Regions from separate parts of the Pseudoalteromonas sp. SWXJ133 genome, predicted to be linked through region 1. Evidence: predicted binding sites of a transcription regulator. Region 1 holds the regulator's gene; the other holds the start of a gene.
The links. Region 1 encodes sigma-54, which starts transcription at its own class of promoters, with help from an activator protein. Its sites were predicted from a motif close to GTTGGCACGNNNNTNGNNT; they were not measured.
Positions count from the first base shown of each region.

Region 2: I6F40_RS12675 (hemerythrin domain-containing protein) is a predicted target of sigma-54. The motif match lies at 5,983-6,001, and genes of this name have one in related genera.

Region 1 covers NZ_JADYXJ010000003.1:115,721-123,666, reverse strand. The annotation lists gene I6F40_RS03465 (YgiQ family radical SAM protein) at 1-606, shown strand, start outside; gene I6F40_RS03460 (protein disulfide oxidoreductase) at 798-1,349, opposite strand; gene mgtE (magnesium transporter) at 1,402-2,760, opposite strand; gene I6F40_RS03450 (HPr family phosphocarrier protein) at 2,891-3,163, opposite strand; gene rapZ (RNase adapter RapZ) at 3,206-4,051, opposite strand; gene ptsN (PTS IIA-like nitrogen regulatory protein PtsN) at 4,070-4,522, opposite strand; gene hpf (ribosome hibernation promoting factor) at 4,527-4,814, opposite strand; gene I6F40_RS03430 (RNA polymerase factor sigma-54) at 4,841-6,340, opposite strand; gene lptB (LPS export ABC transporter ATP-binding protein) at 6,410-7,135, opposite strand; gene lptA (lipopolysaccharide transport periplasmic protein LptA) at 7,132-7,677, opposite strand; gene lptC (LPS export ABC transporter periplasmic protein LptC) at 7,667-7,946, opposite strand, start outside.
Region 2 covers NZ_JADYXJ010000016.1:29,011-36,956, reverse strand. The annotation lists gene I6F40_RS12690 (TonB-dependent receptor) at 1-1,749, opposite strand, end outside; gene I6F40_RS12685 (hypothetical protein) at 2,176-2,589, shown strand; gene I6F40_RS12680 (plasma-membrane proton-efflux P-type ATPase) at 2,877-5,393, shown strand; gene I6F40_RS12675 (hemerythrin domain-containing protein) at 5,516-5,941, opposite strand; gene I6F40_RS12670 (hypothetical protein) at 6,292-6,579, shown strand; gene I6F40_RS12665 (hypothetical protein) at 6,607-6,861, shown strand; gene I6F40_RS12660 (DUF6500 family protein) at 6,891-7,109, shown strand; gene I6F40_RS12655 (tetratricopeptide repeat-containing diguanylate cyclase) at 7,146-7,946, opposite strand, start outside.

The DNA of each region.
Region 1 (7,946 bases):
GCGCCAGAGCATACAGAGGATGGTCCATTATCAAAAATGATGAAACCAGGTATGGGTGCGTACGATCAATTTAAAGAATTATTTGATAAGTACTCTAAAGAAGCCGGTAAAAAGCAGTATTTAATTCCTTACTTTATATCTGCTCACCCAGGGACAAAAGATGAAGACATGGTAAACATGGCTTTATGGCTTAAATCAAACGACTTTAAGCTTGATCAGGTACAAAATTTTTACCCATCACCGATGGCTAATGCGACGACTATTTACCACACAGAAATGAACTCTTTACGTAATATAAAAAACAATACAGAAGTTGTTCCAGTACCTAAAGGTGCTCGCCAACGTAGATTACATAAAGCTATTTTACGCTACCATGATGCAGCAGGTTGGCCGATGATACGTGAAGCACTGCGTAAAATGGGTAAAGCTAATTTAATTGGTAAAGGGCCTAACTGTTTAGTGCCTGAAGAAGGGCGTGATGAAAAAGCAGGTAAAGGTGGCAGTAAAGGCGGACGTCCTGCACTAACGCGACATACCGGCTTTAGCCAATTTAAAAAGGCAAACACTAAACCAAAAGTAGGCGGTAATCGTCAAAGTACACGTTAGTGATTCAATCTAATAATAACTAGTAGATTAGTTTAATTACGCCAAGGGTTTTTAAGCCCTTTTCATGCGTAAATTAAGTAAACCTTGCTCTTTATTATCTATATTATTGTAGGTGATAAAGAGCGAGCTTTTAGAAACCCCTCTTGAGATAGCACGTATTTAGTGCCTATATACTTGCAGTTAGTTTTTTCTTAAAACGTTGATGATAACCACAAACGTAATTTAAGTGACCATAACGGCTGAATGCCTGTTAGCCCTTGCGTCATTTTATTATCTTTTAAGATTATATAAGATGGCGTGACTTGCCCTTGCCAATCGGCAAATATCTCACCGTGTTGATCGTTGACAGTGGTAAAACTGTAGCCATGATCATTTAGATACTCATGTAGTTTTTGATCCGAACCTGATTTTACTGCGATGCTCACTACAGGGTAGTTATTCTCGTTTGCGAGTTCGTTTATGGCAGGGGAGGTAATACTACAAATAGGGCACCAAGTTCCCCAAAAATAGACAAGTGTTGGTTTATCTTGGCTCATTGCTGCTAAATCAATGTTTTGCCCTTTATAATCTATTAATTGTAATTGAGGATTTGCTGGCATAACAGGTTGTCGCCACCAATTTACAGCGTTATAAATTACGAAAAATATGAAACCATATATCAACACACTCTTTAATATTGATAGGCCTTTTTGTTTTGGCGCTTTTTTAGGTGTGTCTTTTTTATTTTTGGTATTAGTTGTCATAATGGCTGATTTTTCTCTAAATATGTTAACTTCAAAAATTTACATTTTAAACTTATATCAGCAGCCATGTTGCGGTGCCTAAAAAGGCGAATATACCCACAATATCTGTAATTGTAGTTAAAACTACACTACCTGCAAGAGCGGGATCTATATTCATCTTTTTAAGAATAATAGGGATACTCGCACCAGCAACGCCGGCCACAACCAGATTCATAAACATAGCAAAGGCAAGTACGCCACCAAGCATAAAGTCCCATTGCCATAGTGCAATAACACCTGCAATTAACAACGACCACAAAACACCGTTTAACGCGCCAATAGCAAGCTCCTTCATCATTAAAAAGCGTTGGTTAGTTTGATTAATATGACCTACTGCAATACCACGAATAACGAGAGTTAGCGATTGGCTACCTGCAACACCGCCCATTGAAGGAACAATACCGTTAAGTACAGCTAAAATAGGTAAAACATCTAAAGTGCCTTCAAAAAAGCTAGCTACAAAAGCAGCTGCAAGTGCAGTTAGTAAGTTGACACCTAACCAAACTGAGCGTTTTTTAGAGCTTTTTAGTACAGGAGCGAATGTATCCTCTTCATCATCAAGACCGGCTAAGCCCAATAAACTATGCTCAGCATCTTCTCGGATTACGTCAACGATGTCATCGATAGTGACACGACCAAGGAGCTGATCGTTATCATCAACTACGGGTGCCGATATCCAATTATGACGTTCAAATAATTGCGCGACTTCACTTTCATCCATTGAGATTGGAATGGATTCACAATCTTCATCCATTAAATCGCGAACAATTTTTTCTGGCGGGTTAGTTAATAATGTACTCAGCGATAAAGCGCCTATAAAGCAGTTATGCTTATCAACAACGTATAAATCATCGGTACCTTCTGGTAACTCGCCACGTAGCCTAATATACCTAAGTACAACATCGAGTGTTACGTCAGGGCGGATGGTCACCGTATCGGTGTTCATTAGCGCGCCTGCAGAGCGCTCTTGATACGAAAGTGCTTGTGTTGCACGTTCACGGTCTTGAATGTCCATCGCGCTAACAACGTCTTTGTAGACGGTGTCTGGTAGACTACGTAATACTTCACCTAAGTCATCGTGGCCCATATCTTCTGTTGCGGCTGCAATATGCTTAGGTTCCATCTGGGCAATAATGCCTAAACGAACATCTTCAGATAGTTCTTCAAGAACATCACCTTGCACATCAGGATCAACCAACTGCCAAAGGAGTCGGCGAATTTTATGCGGTGATGATTCTAATAATAATGCGGTATCACAAGGAGCTGTTTTTGCGAGCATGCGCCTAACTTGAACAAATTGACCACTATTGAGTGACTTAGTCACCTGCTTTAGTTGTTGTAGCGGGTAATCTTGTTCAAAAGCTTCAGGCATTGGCGTCCTTTATAAATTCTTATGTTACTTTATGGGGAGAGGTGAGTTAACTGGCGTCACTAACCGTATTTATTTTATATATCTGTTTTAGTCGAGGCATTTGTAATGCGAGTATTATTCTTATAACTGTTTATTCTTGTTCATTAAAACGTTGTGCTATTAATTCTCCAACAGCATGCAAAGCTTGCTCAGAATCGGGGCCTTTGCATACAACTTTTACTTCTTTGCCTTGGCTACTTTCAAGTAACATTAGTGCAAGTACGCTATCGCCTGCCGCTTCTTTGTCGTCTTGAAATAATGTAATTGTAGCATCAAACTGCACTGCCAACTGGGCAAGCACGGTAGCAGCTCTGGCGTGTAATCCTAATTTATTTTTTATTAAAAAAGTGTCTTCACAATGCATAATTTACTCTACCTAAGCTGAACAGGTTCTTATTCCGCTATATTATTTTTCTTGTTCGCGATGGCGAATTTTTACATTGGGATGTGTCATTGCAAAACTTTCACCGATGGTTTGCGCTAAATATACAGAGCGATGTTGTCCGCCTGTACACCCAATAGCAATAGTTAAATAACTGCGGTTATTTCGCTCTAAGTGCGGTAACCACGTTTGTACAAATGTTTGAATTTGCCATGTGAATTTTTGCACAATGCTGTGATTGGCCAAATAATCTTTAACGGGTTGATCTAACCCATTTAAAGGTTTTAATTCAGGTTCCCAATGTGGATTTGGTAAAAAGCGTGCATCAAATACATAGTCGGCTTCTTTTGGTATGCCGTATTTAAAACCAAATGATTCAAACGTGACAATCAGTTGCTTATCTTTTTTACCTAAAATCTTTTCACGAATAGATTCAGCAAGTTGATGAACACTCAAATCAGTCGTGTCTATCATAAAGTCGGCGCGAGTGATTAATACATCAAGTAATTCTTTTTCTTTTTTGATGGCTAAATCAAGAGGCAACGAGTCAATTGATAGTGGGTGTAATCTACGAGTTTCAGAAAAACGTTTGATCAATGTTTGATCGTCGCTATCTAAATAAAATAACGTAGGGTTTGCAAAGCCTGGCAAGTATTCAAGAATATCGTTAAATTCATCTTGTTGTTTAGGGATGTTACGCACATCAATGCTAACAGCAATTTTATCGTAGCTATCAGACACACTGCGAACTAATGAAGGAAGCAAGTTAACTGGAATATTATCTACGCAATAATAACCTAAATCTTCTACAACGCGTAAAGCAACCGACTTTCCAGAACCAGAACGGCCGCTTATGATAATTAACTCCATTTAACACCCTTTATAAAACTATGATTGATTGACAATAACTTGGTAAAGCTCAGTATCTGATTTTGCACTGCGTAACTGTTTACAAAAATCTTTGTTGTTTAGTTTATCAGCAATGGTTGCTAGAGTCTTTAAGTGCTGCTGGTTATCGCCATCTGGTACGATGAGTGCGACGAAAATATCAACAGGGCGATTATCGATCGCATCAAAATTTATTGGAGTTTCGCTAACGAGTACTAAAGCCAAAGGCTCTTCTGCACCGCTCATTCTTCCATGAGGAATGGCAATGCCACGCCCTATACCTGTACTACCCAATTTTTCTCTGCTCATTAAAGCATTAAGAATATCTTGTTGCGGTAGGTACGGAAGTTTGTCGTGAGCAAGTTCGCTAATGAACTCTAAAATTCTTTTTTTGCTATTAAAAAGGACCGCAGCTTTGCTGCAGTCCTGGCATATAAGTGAGCTTAATTTCATCATATTAGTGTCGAGCAAGCTTCTCTTTGTGTTTAATTACTTGTCGATCGAGCTTGTCGATCAACGAGTCAATGGCGGCATACATATCTTGATGTTCTGTAGAGGCAAATAGCTCAGCACCGCTTACGTGTATCGTGGCTTCTGCTTTTTGGTTTAATTTTTCTACATCGAGAATGACATGAACATTATTAATATGATCAGAGTGTCTTTCTAGCTTCGCAAATTTAGTATTAATATAGTCTCTTAGTGAATCGGTTAATTCTACGTGGCGACCAGTTAAGTTTAGTTGCATAAGCATTACCCTCTTAGTTTAGCGTCTTAAATCAAACTTTTACGTTGATTTGACGGTGGAATAGACAGAGATTCGCGATATTTTGCGATTGTGCGTCTCGCTACTTTAATTCCTTGCTCAGCCAATATATCCGCTATTTTGCTATCACTCAATGGTTTTACTGAGTTTTCTGCAGCGATTAATTTTCGGATAAGAGCACGTATAGCCGTAGATGAACATTCACCACCGTTTTCGGTGCTTACATGGCTTGAGAAAAAGTATTTTAGCTCAAATATACCACGGGGTGTGTGCATATACTTTTGGGTTGTTACGCGCGAAATCGTTGATTCGTGCATTTCTACCATTTCAGCAACATCATTTAAAACCATTGGTTTCATGGCTTCAGGGCCGTGTTCAAAAAAGCCTTGTTGTTGCTTAACAATGCAATTGGTTACTTTTAATAGCGTGTCATTTCTACTTTCTAAGCTTTTAATAAACCATTTAGCTTCTTGTAAATGCGAGCGAATAAACTGGCTGTCACCACTGGATTTTACAGTGCGAGACATTGCTGCGTATTGGCTATTAACACGAATTTTAGGCATGCTATCTGGGTTTAGTTCAACAACCCAGCGGCCTTTTATTTTTTTAACTGACACATCAGGAATAACATACTCAGATTCTTCTCTTACAATAGTATCTGCAGGTTTAGGGCTAAGAGTATGTATTAATGTCATTACTTCTTTAAGCTCTTCTTCTTTGAGCTTAGTTTTCTTCATTAATGTACGATAGTCACGAGCAGCTAATAAATCAATATGCTCGGTTAAAATCATTTTTGTTTCATTAATGTAAGGTGTTTCTTTGTCAAACTGGTTAAGCTGAATACACAAACACTCTTGTAAACTACGCGCAGCAATACCGACAGGATCAAACAGTTGGATGCGTTTTAATACAGCTTCAATTTCATCAAGTTCGACTTCGTTATCATCTTCGTTTTCTTGATTAAAGCTTTCTAAAATCTCTTCGCAGCTTAGTGTTAAAATACCTGAATCATCGACGGCTTCTACAATCGCAATAGCAATAGCTTCGTCTGTAGGGCTAAATGGCGTTAGTTGTAACTGCCACATTAAATACTCATGGAGCGTTTCAGTAGAGGCGCCTTGGTATATTGACTCGTCTTCAGGCATTGGACCTGATGATGCTGCAGGGGCGGCACTCATGTACTCATCCCAGCTAACATCCATAGCCATGTCGTCACTTAGCGTGTCTTTTGCAAGTGCTTCACCACTATCTTGTTCATATTCGCTTGGAGCATCATCGGCAGATGCGCTAACAGTTATGTCATCGGTATCAGCTTTTTGCTCGTTTTTACCTGCAGCGTCTTCTGAATAATCTGCCTCTTCAACCTCTAATAGCGGGTTGCTGTCGAGAGCTTCTTGTATTTCTTGCTGGAGATCCAATGTACTGAGTTGCAACAAACGAATAGCTTGTTGCAGCTGTGGAGTCATTGTAAGTTGCTGGCCCATGCGCAGCTGTAGTGATTGCCTCATGTATCTCTAACAATCCTTTTATGTTGTTATAATTAATACTAGCAGATGCTTAAAGACATGGCGTAAATGTTACAGCCTAAATTGCTCGCCTAAGTAAACATCGCGTACTGTTTTATCATTTAATACGTGTTCTGGAGTACCTGATGCAATCAGCTCCCCATGAGAAACAATGTAGGCTTTTTCACAAACATCAAGGGTTTCTCTTACGTTATGATCGGTAATCAATACACCAATCCCACGATTTTTGAGATGTTCTATTATTTTCTTTATATCTAATACCGAAATCGGGTCAACACCTGCAAATGGTTCATCCAATAATATAAATTTAGGATCGGCTGCCAGCGCACGTGCTATTTCCACGCGGCGACGTTCGCCACCCGATAATGCCATACCTTGGCTATCACGAATGTGTTGTATGCTAAATTCATCTAATAATTTATCGAGCGTGTCTTCTCGGGCTTGCTTATTTAACTCTTTGCGTGTTTCTAAAATTGCCATTAAGTTTTGATAAACAGTCAGTTTTCTAAAAATTGAAGACTCTTGTGGTAAGTAGCCAATGCCTAATCTAGCACGACTATGCATAGGTAAAAGAGTAATATCGTTATCATCGATAGAAATTTTACCTTTGTCGCTAGGTACAAGTCCCACAATCATATAAAACGTGGTGGTTTTACCTGCGCCGTTAGGACCAAGTAAACCAACAATACTGCCTGCTTTGACTTCAAGGCCGACGTTTTTGACAACTTCACGACCTTTATAGCTCTTTGCTAATAGTTCTGCTTTTAATGTACTCATGGCTGACCTTTATCGTCTTTTTTACTTTTTTTAGTTTCGATAGGCACTAAAATAGTGTGAACGCGGTCAGTTGAGTTTTCATCTTTTTCGGCACTGATTAACTGTTGTTCTATATCGTAGGTAATACTTTTAGCATTAATTTTTTGTCCTGCTTGCGATACTTCTGCATTACCAACGAGCGTTAAAAAACGTTTAGATACATCGTAACGAACTTCGTCTGCACTGGCGCTCATAGTTGTGCCATCTGATTGCTTCTCTTCAAAGCGAGCAGGGCTACCCGTGGCAATTAATAGTTGCTGGTTATCACCAAGTTCATCGCGCTTATGTACTTCGAGGCGGTCTGCTGTAATTCGGCGATTACCGTGAATAATCTCAACGTTTTTCTCAAAAATACCCACGTTAGCTTTTAATTGGCCTTCTTGCTTATCGGCGCTTATTGAAATTTGATTTGCAGCAGGTTGCGAGTTTTGCTCTGCAGCACTACTATTAAACGCTAGTATAAGTGTAGGAATAATAAGTGATTTTAATATTTTATTGGTCATAATATATGGTTCGCGTATGGTTAATTAGTTTTATCACTTCGGTTTTTAAGTCGGCTTCTAGGCCTTTACCAGTGATTTTTAAATTGGGTCCGGTGATGATAACGGGTTGCTCCGAACGCATTGTTAATAGCTTTATATCTACCTGAATATTATCAGCATTGATTTTGTCTATCATGGCGTTATCGGTTAAGTTTTTGGCAACCACATTACCTTCTAAAATTAATTGCTTGTCTTCGTATAATGTTGCTTCGTCTGCATTTATTTGCCAC
Region 2 (7,946 bases), on a different contig from region 1:
ACTGTCGGTGGGTGCGTATTTTAAACCAAATTCAACTAAAGTATTTTCGGTTGAAAAGTTTTGCGCGCTAATCGTGTTGTCGCCACCAAGAGACGTGCCGCCAGCCATGCTATTTGATGTGGCTTCGTTGTAACTTGCTGCACCATAAGTGGTGTAATCACCGTTTAATCGGTAGTTAAAGCTTATTTGCCCAGAATGTAGCTTATCGTTAATGCTATCGCGAGCTGCAATTTCACCCTCTGGCGCTATTTGGTCGTGCGCGTCTACGTCATAAAAATCAATGCGGTAGCCAACGCTTGTATGAAACTTATCTGTCCAATCAGAATCTTGCTGAATAGCAAAGCCTGTTTGCCATGAACGCGAATCGGTAGTGTCTGATAAGTTAAAGTCGCCACTGCCGTCATTATTAATATCATATTGACCACCAGGGGATACAAATACACCTGGGCTAATTTCAATTAAACGCGCTTGTTGTACATCAGTTAAAGGAATGCGGCGATTTGAAATTGGGCCTGTTAAATCAATAGGTAAGTCGGCTTCTGTTGTAAATTGGCTGTAGCCTAATACGCGGTTATAACGCACATCAAATGCAAAAATTGTTTGCTGGTCGCTATTCCAAAGATAGGTAAGCTCGGTACGGTTTTGCGCGGTATCGGCACCATCTATAATTTCAACAAAGCTATTTTGTGCAATTTCTTCGCGTTGTAAGTGCTGAAAATACGTAATGTTTTTTATTGATGCATTGTTTGAAAGTTCACGCTTATAAATGCTGTGTAATAAATAAGTAGTGGCTTCGTTTTGATTATCAGGATCGGTAAGCACTGTACTGCGATCTATTTTTACTTGCCCAGTTGGTGAGATTATTGAACCTGCTGCCGGTACTGTGCTGCCATTTGCTTGCACGCCTTGGCCGGTAATATAAAGGCCATTATCTATTAGCGCTTGAGTAGGGCGGTTAATACCTGCGTTATCGGTAAATTCAACTTGATATAACTCAAAGTTAATATCCCAGCTGCTCTTGTCATCGGGTAATACGCGTAATGATGCAAATAAGCTGTCGCTCTTTGTGCCTGAAAAGTCGTAGTAGCTGCCGTTGTCAATGTGCTCAGCACTGACTCTAAAACCTACCTTGTCTTTTACAATCGGTGCGCTGTAATCTACTAAAACACTGTACTGATCCCATCGACCTGCAGATACAGTTGCTTTGCCTTTACTTTCGTCAGTTGATGCTTTTTTAGAATGTAAGTTTACAAAACCACCGTTGCGTTGGCTTGAGCCAAATAATACCGGCGGCGCGCCTTTTACCACGTCTATCTGTTCTATAGAGTTGAACGATAACGGCACGCCAAAGCCATTATTACCTGCTTGGCGGCGTGTACCATCTTGGAAAAGCTCACCTAGTTGCCCACGAATAGTAGGTAAACTGGGTGCCCCAAAACCACTGGCTGAATAGGTATTAGGGCTTACGGCAAGTACATCTTGTAAAGTCGTAATATTGAGTTGTTCTATTAACTCGCTTGAAATTGGTGTGACTGAGCGGGCTATATCTTGTAGGGCTAAGTTGTCGCCAAAAGGGCCGTCTACAGTGGCGTTTTTAACCGAAAGACCTTGAGATTTAATAACTTGGCCTGCCACCTCAATGCGTTCTATTGCGCCATCTTTTGTTGTTTTTGATTCTTCGGCTGCAAAAGCATTAAGTGGTGTATTTAATATGGTGGCTAGGGAAAGTGCTAAATATGCGTGTTTCAAACGTTTTCTCTCTACGGTTAAAATGTTGTTGGCGATAAAGACCGAAAGGATTAAAAATAAATTTCAGTAAAATTTCGATTCTTTTTGTTTTTTAGAACATAACAAAACGGATGCATTATAAAGGTGGTAATTAAGTACTATTGTTTTATTAGTTGATAAAATATTAATAGAGCGATTGTATTAGAGTGAATGTAAATATTTGCTTTTAATGGGCTTTTTTAATTATAGACTACTTTTCACCTGCTAACATTTTAAAATTGTTAACTTTTACGCAGCATTTTAAAATTCCTAAAATAAGCTTCACTTTTATTACTACAAGGCTTAATTACTTTTTTATTTAAAATAATTAAATTTTTTTGAAATAAAAAATAACTTATACGGTCTAGGTTACTTCAACGTTTATTAATATTCATTTAAGGAAATTTTATGACAGGTTCAATGAGTTCTGATGTGCAAAACCGTTTGCAATGGTCACTTTTATCTTTGCGTTTAGGCGTATTTATTGTAATGGTTATGTGGACGTTCGATAAATTTGTAAACCCTGGTCATAGCGCACGTATTTTTGAACATTTTTACGGTATTAGTGGCTCATCTGATATAGTTGCTTATGTTATCGGTGCTCTACAACTTATATTAGTATTGGCATTTTTAGCGGGTATTAAAAAGCGCATAACTTACGGAATCATTTTTGTAATGCATGGCTTATCAACGCTTTCTTCGTACAACCAGTATATAGATGGCTTTAACAACTTATTATTCTTCACTGCATGGCCAATGTGGGCTGCGTGTTTTGCACTTTACTTATTACGCGACCAAGACGTGAAATTTACTGTAAAGTAATAAAACAATAGCTATACCCTTAAGGTTGTAGCTAAAAATACATTGGGCTGAGTTATTTACTATTTCAGCCCAATGTATAGCCTTTGAGCACTTCTTCTAATAATCCAATCTCTTTGTCATCTTCTAAAAATAATCCTTTTTATATTATTTCATCTTAAATATTGCGTTAGATCAAAGTTAATATATTTGTAAGAACAATATCGACAGCTTTAGTTTATGTTAGCTATACGGTTAGTAGGTTTTAATTACCTCAAGTTATTCAACTCAATGTTGTATAGAAGGCTCGTATGGAAAAGGTCAAAATTTCGTCAGTGCATCAATCATCAAATCGTTCAGTAAACAAGTCTTCACATAATCAAAATTGCGATGAATGGAGTAAGCTCGATTTAGCACAATTACAAGCAAAGCTAAAAACATCATCCAACGGGTTAAGCCAAACTGATGCCACACAAAGATTGGCACAATATGGACCTAACGAACTAGTTGAAGAAAAAACAAACCTACTACTCAAATTCTTATCTTACTTTTGGGGACCAATACCGTGGATGATCGAGGCTGCTATTATTTTATCGGCGCTTGCTAAGCACTGGGCTGATTTTTTTATTATTCTTGTATTATTGTTGTCCAACGTATTGGTTGGCTTTTGGGAAGAGCATCAAGCGGGTAATGCAATTGCTGCATTAAAAGCAAAATTAGCCAACAAAGCACGCGTTCGCCGCGATACTCAATGGCAAAATTTAAATGCCAGCGAACTTGTACCGGGTGATGTTATTAGAATGCGGATGGGCGATATAGTGCCTGCAGATGCGCGTTTGCTAAATGGTGATCCAGTAGAAGTCGATCAATCGTCACTTACGGGTGAGTCGTTACCGGTTGTAAAGTCGGCGGGTGAAACTGTTTATTCGGGCTCTATTATTCGCCAAGGTGAAATTGAGGCAATAGTATACGCAACCGGCGCTAATACCTTTTTTGGTAAAACAGCACAGTTAGTGCAAGGGGAGCGAACCGCAAGTCATTTTCAGCGTGCGGTGCTTAAAATTGGTAATTATTTAATAATGCTTGCTGCGGCTTTAGTGCTGCTTATAGTTATTGTTGCTTTGTTTCGCGATGATCCAATGATTACCACATTGCAGTTTGCACTCGTATTAACCGTTGCGGCAATACCAGTCGCCATGCCAACAGTGCTATCAGTTACTATGGCTGTAGGCGCTCGTTTATTGGCTAAAAAGCAAGTGGTTGTAACACGTTTAGCTGCAATTGAAGAGCTAGCAGGTGTTGATATTCTTTGTTCCGATAAAACAGGCACATTGACACAAAACCTATTAACGTTAGGTGACCCGTTTTATATCGAAAACTCAATAAATAAAGGCTCTGCTGAGCAAGTTATATTGTACGCGGCATTAGCATCTCGCTCAGAAAATAACGATCCGATTGACTTAGCTGTATTACAAAGCGTAAAAGCTGAGCAGCATCTAGATTCTTATCATATAGAGCATTTTCAGCCATTTGATCCTGTGAGCAAACGTACTGAAGCATTAATTAAAAATGCTGATGGTAAAGCGTTTAAAGTGACCAAAGGTGCACCGCAGGTTATTTTAGCTTTGTCGGCTAATATTGAGGTAGTTAAAACTCAAGTTGAGGCATCGATAGATGAATTTGCAGCACGTGGGTTTCGCTCTTTAGCGGTTGCTAAAACAGACGAGCAAGGTAAATGGCAATTTATAGGCGTATTGCCGCTTTTTGATCCACCGCGTGAAGAAGCAATACAAACCATTGCCGATGCAAAAGAAATGGGTATGAGCGTTAAAATGGTCACGGGCGACCAAGTGGCCATTGCGCGCGAAACTGCAAGTAAACTGGGTTTAGGAACAAACATTCTTGATGCTAGTGGGTTTGGTGCAACTGAGCATCATCAAGCCACACAGTTAGATGATTCTATCGAGAGCGCTGACGGATTCGCACAAGTATTTCCTGAGCATAAATACCATATTATTGATGTGCTTCAGCATAGAGGGCACATTGTTGGTATGACAGGAGATGGCGTAAATGACGCGCCAGCACTTAAAAAAGCTGATTGTGGTATTGCTGTATCGGGTGCTACAGATGCAGCGCGTTCAGCAGCATCAATTGTGTTAATGACCGATGGCTTATCGGTTATTATTGATGCAGTTAAAGAAAGCCGAAAAATATTTCAACGCATGAACAGTTACGCTATTTACAGGGTTGCTGAAACACTGCGCGTACTACTTTTTATGGCAATGGCGATATTAATTTTTAACTTTTATCCGTTAACCGCAGTCATGATTGTAATGCTTGCTTTACTTAACGATGCCGCCATTTTGTCTATTGCATACGACAATGTGCATTATCAAAATAAGCCCGAAACATGGAATATGCGGCTCGTTTTGGGTATTGCATCTGTGCTGGGAATTGTAGGACCAATTGCAGCCTTTGGTTTATTTTACTTGGGCGATAAAGTATTTGAACTCGACCGCCCTCATCTTCAAACATTAATGTACTTATTACTTTCTGTAGCAGGGCATTTGACTATATTTTTAGCGCGTACCCGAGGTCCATTTTGGTCTATTAAACCGTCTGCTATATTAATGGTCGCTGTATTTGGCACGCAAGTTATAGCAACACTTATTGCTGTTTATGGTGTGTTTATGACCCCACTAGGATGGGGATGGGCACTTGCTGTGTGGGCATATGCTTTGGTGTGGTTTTTTATTAACGATGGTTTAAAGCTAGTGGCGTATCGAATTTTTGATCCGACAGAAGCACCCTTACTAGAGAAGAGTTAGAGCATAGGTTTAGATATAAAAAGTGGTTATAAGCCAAGTGGCTTATAACCAATAGTACACAAGGGAGTGTATATAAGGTGGTTCAATTATTTGTGAGTAAAGTTACTCACAAATAAAAAGTATTAGTGCATTGCATCGTTATACTGCTTTGCCAAGCTTTGTTTTTGCCCTTCGGTTAGTGCTTTACCTGCTAATTGAAATACTTCGTGTTCTTCTTCACTTAAATGATGATGTACTAAATGGTGCAACTTTTTAGCTGCAACTAACCATGCAGATGAGCTCATTTTGGTATCTTCAAGTTGTTCAATTAATTCATCAATTTCGTGATGTTCAGCTACGCTGTGGCGCGCTTTTTCATGAGTTAAGTCATCAAACATAAGTGGATTGTAAAAGTAACGTTCTTCAAATTTTGCGTGTTGTTCTAGTTCTGTTTTTAGCTCGTCCATTAGCGTGTGGCGCTGCTCTGTGTCGCCGTGCGTTTGAATAAGCGCATCTACTAATTCTCGTTGTTTGTCATGGTCATGACGTAGTGCTTCAAAAATATTCATAACTAATCCTTTTACAATTTATTTGCTTATATCACTAAAACTAGCAAACTAGATGCCAAATATTAAGTTGATGTATTTTATTGCTTTTATTTTGATTTTTTATTTTTAGGCTGCTATCACTGTAAATTTTACAGTGATATGAATGCAATAATTTCAGGCTTTTACATAGTTCAATTATAGAAGTGAGTATAAATTCCTACAGAACCTTACAAATATTTACTGGTTGTTTATTTTATTGCAGTGATAAAGTAGCAACATTATTTAGGTACAATCTATATGTATTACTTCCACATATAATACCAATCGGTATAAATGCAGGTAGCACGTTAACTTTATAGGATAGTTTAAGGATGAACATAAAAAGCCCCATCGCCGCATTATTGCTGTGCGCTTTACTAAGTGCTTGTAGTACAGCCCCACGTTCTGACCCTAACTTATGCATTGAAGAGGCCGAAACGGTTGATCGAAATGGCGCTCAAACAAGCTCAGAAGTTTATAATCAATGCATTAGCGCACAAATTAAAAAGGATGAAAAAAATGACACTTTTTTTGATGCTATAGGTACGTTCTTTTTTGAATTTTTTTGTAATGGTGGTAGAAAAGTAAATAGGCTAACTTGCAGCTGTAATTTAAATTAAATAAGTTGCGTAAAAATAGGATTAGTTATGAAGCAATTGTTGATAGCAATTTCACTTTTTTTATTACTAAGCGCTTGTGCGGCGCAGCCTTATGCAGGCTCGGCAAAATGTATGGAACAAGCAGATATTGCATACGAAACCGATACACGTAAAAATGAGACACTAGATAATGAATGCAAAGCTGCAAAAGTAAATACGCCTAATAAAGAGCTTGAGAATCATGGCTTGGTTGATAGAAGCCTTTTACAGCTAATCGTTAGCTTTTTAAATGGCGTATTTTAATAGTAAAAATATAATTAAATAAGGTATGTATGAGGGAAGAACTAAGAGCAAAAATAATTACCGTGTGCGATAAAAAAATAGCAGCTAAAGGCGAAAATGTAGGGCTTTCTTTTTATGCATTTTTTGCCAATAAAAACGACGACCCAGAGCTACTTATGGAAGCTGCTACTTGGTGGATACACACCCATAAATTAGATCATTTTGTAAAAGCACATAAAATTAAACAGATGGTTTTAGATGGACTTTAGTCAAGTAAATGAGCCAATACTTTTAGCTGTGTTTATTTAATCAACAACGACTTGGTTTCTTCCGTTTTCTTTTGCTTTATAAAGTAATTTATCTGCATGCTTAATAAGAACATCTAGTGTGCTTTTTACAGGGCCACTTACAGAGGCCCCTGCACTAAAGGTGATTTTTGTATCTGTAGGAAAGTCTTCTATATTACTGCAATGCTCGGCGAAGCTAATGGCGAGTCGGTTAAATATATCGCGAATTATTCGTTCATCAACCGTATTTAGTGCAAATAACCATTCTTCGCCGCCGTAACGACCAAACTGATGATCATTACATAGTGTTTCTTTTGCAGCTTTTGCAAAGGCAATAAGAACTAAATCTCCAACATCGTGACCAAAATGGTCGTTAACTTTTTTAAAGTAGTCTAAGTCAACAATTGCTATCGTCATTTTACCTTCACCAAGCTTTGCTTCTGCTGCGCGCATTATTCCTCTGCGATTAGGGCAATTTGTTAGATAATCTGTTAATGAAATATCGTGATATTTTTGACGTTGTCGAGCTTGCCGATAAAATAAAAATAATGAAGCGATCACTAAAATAAATGCAATAGCAGCGCTAAGTCGCCAAATTATTTTTTGTTGGTACTCTTCTTTAGCTTGTAGTTCACTAATGTCTTTTGCGTACTCTAGTTGCTGTATTTTTTCTTCTTTTTCTTTTACTTCAAACTGCACCTGTAGTGTTTTTATATTATTTTCACTGGTAGCTTCGTAGTGTTTTTTTGTATAAAGGAGCTTTTGTTCAATTGCTTCAAAAGCCTCGTCAGTGTAGTTAAGGCGTCGCTTTAGCTCATA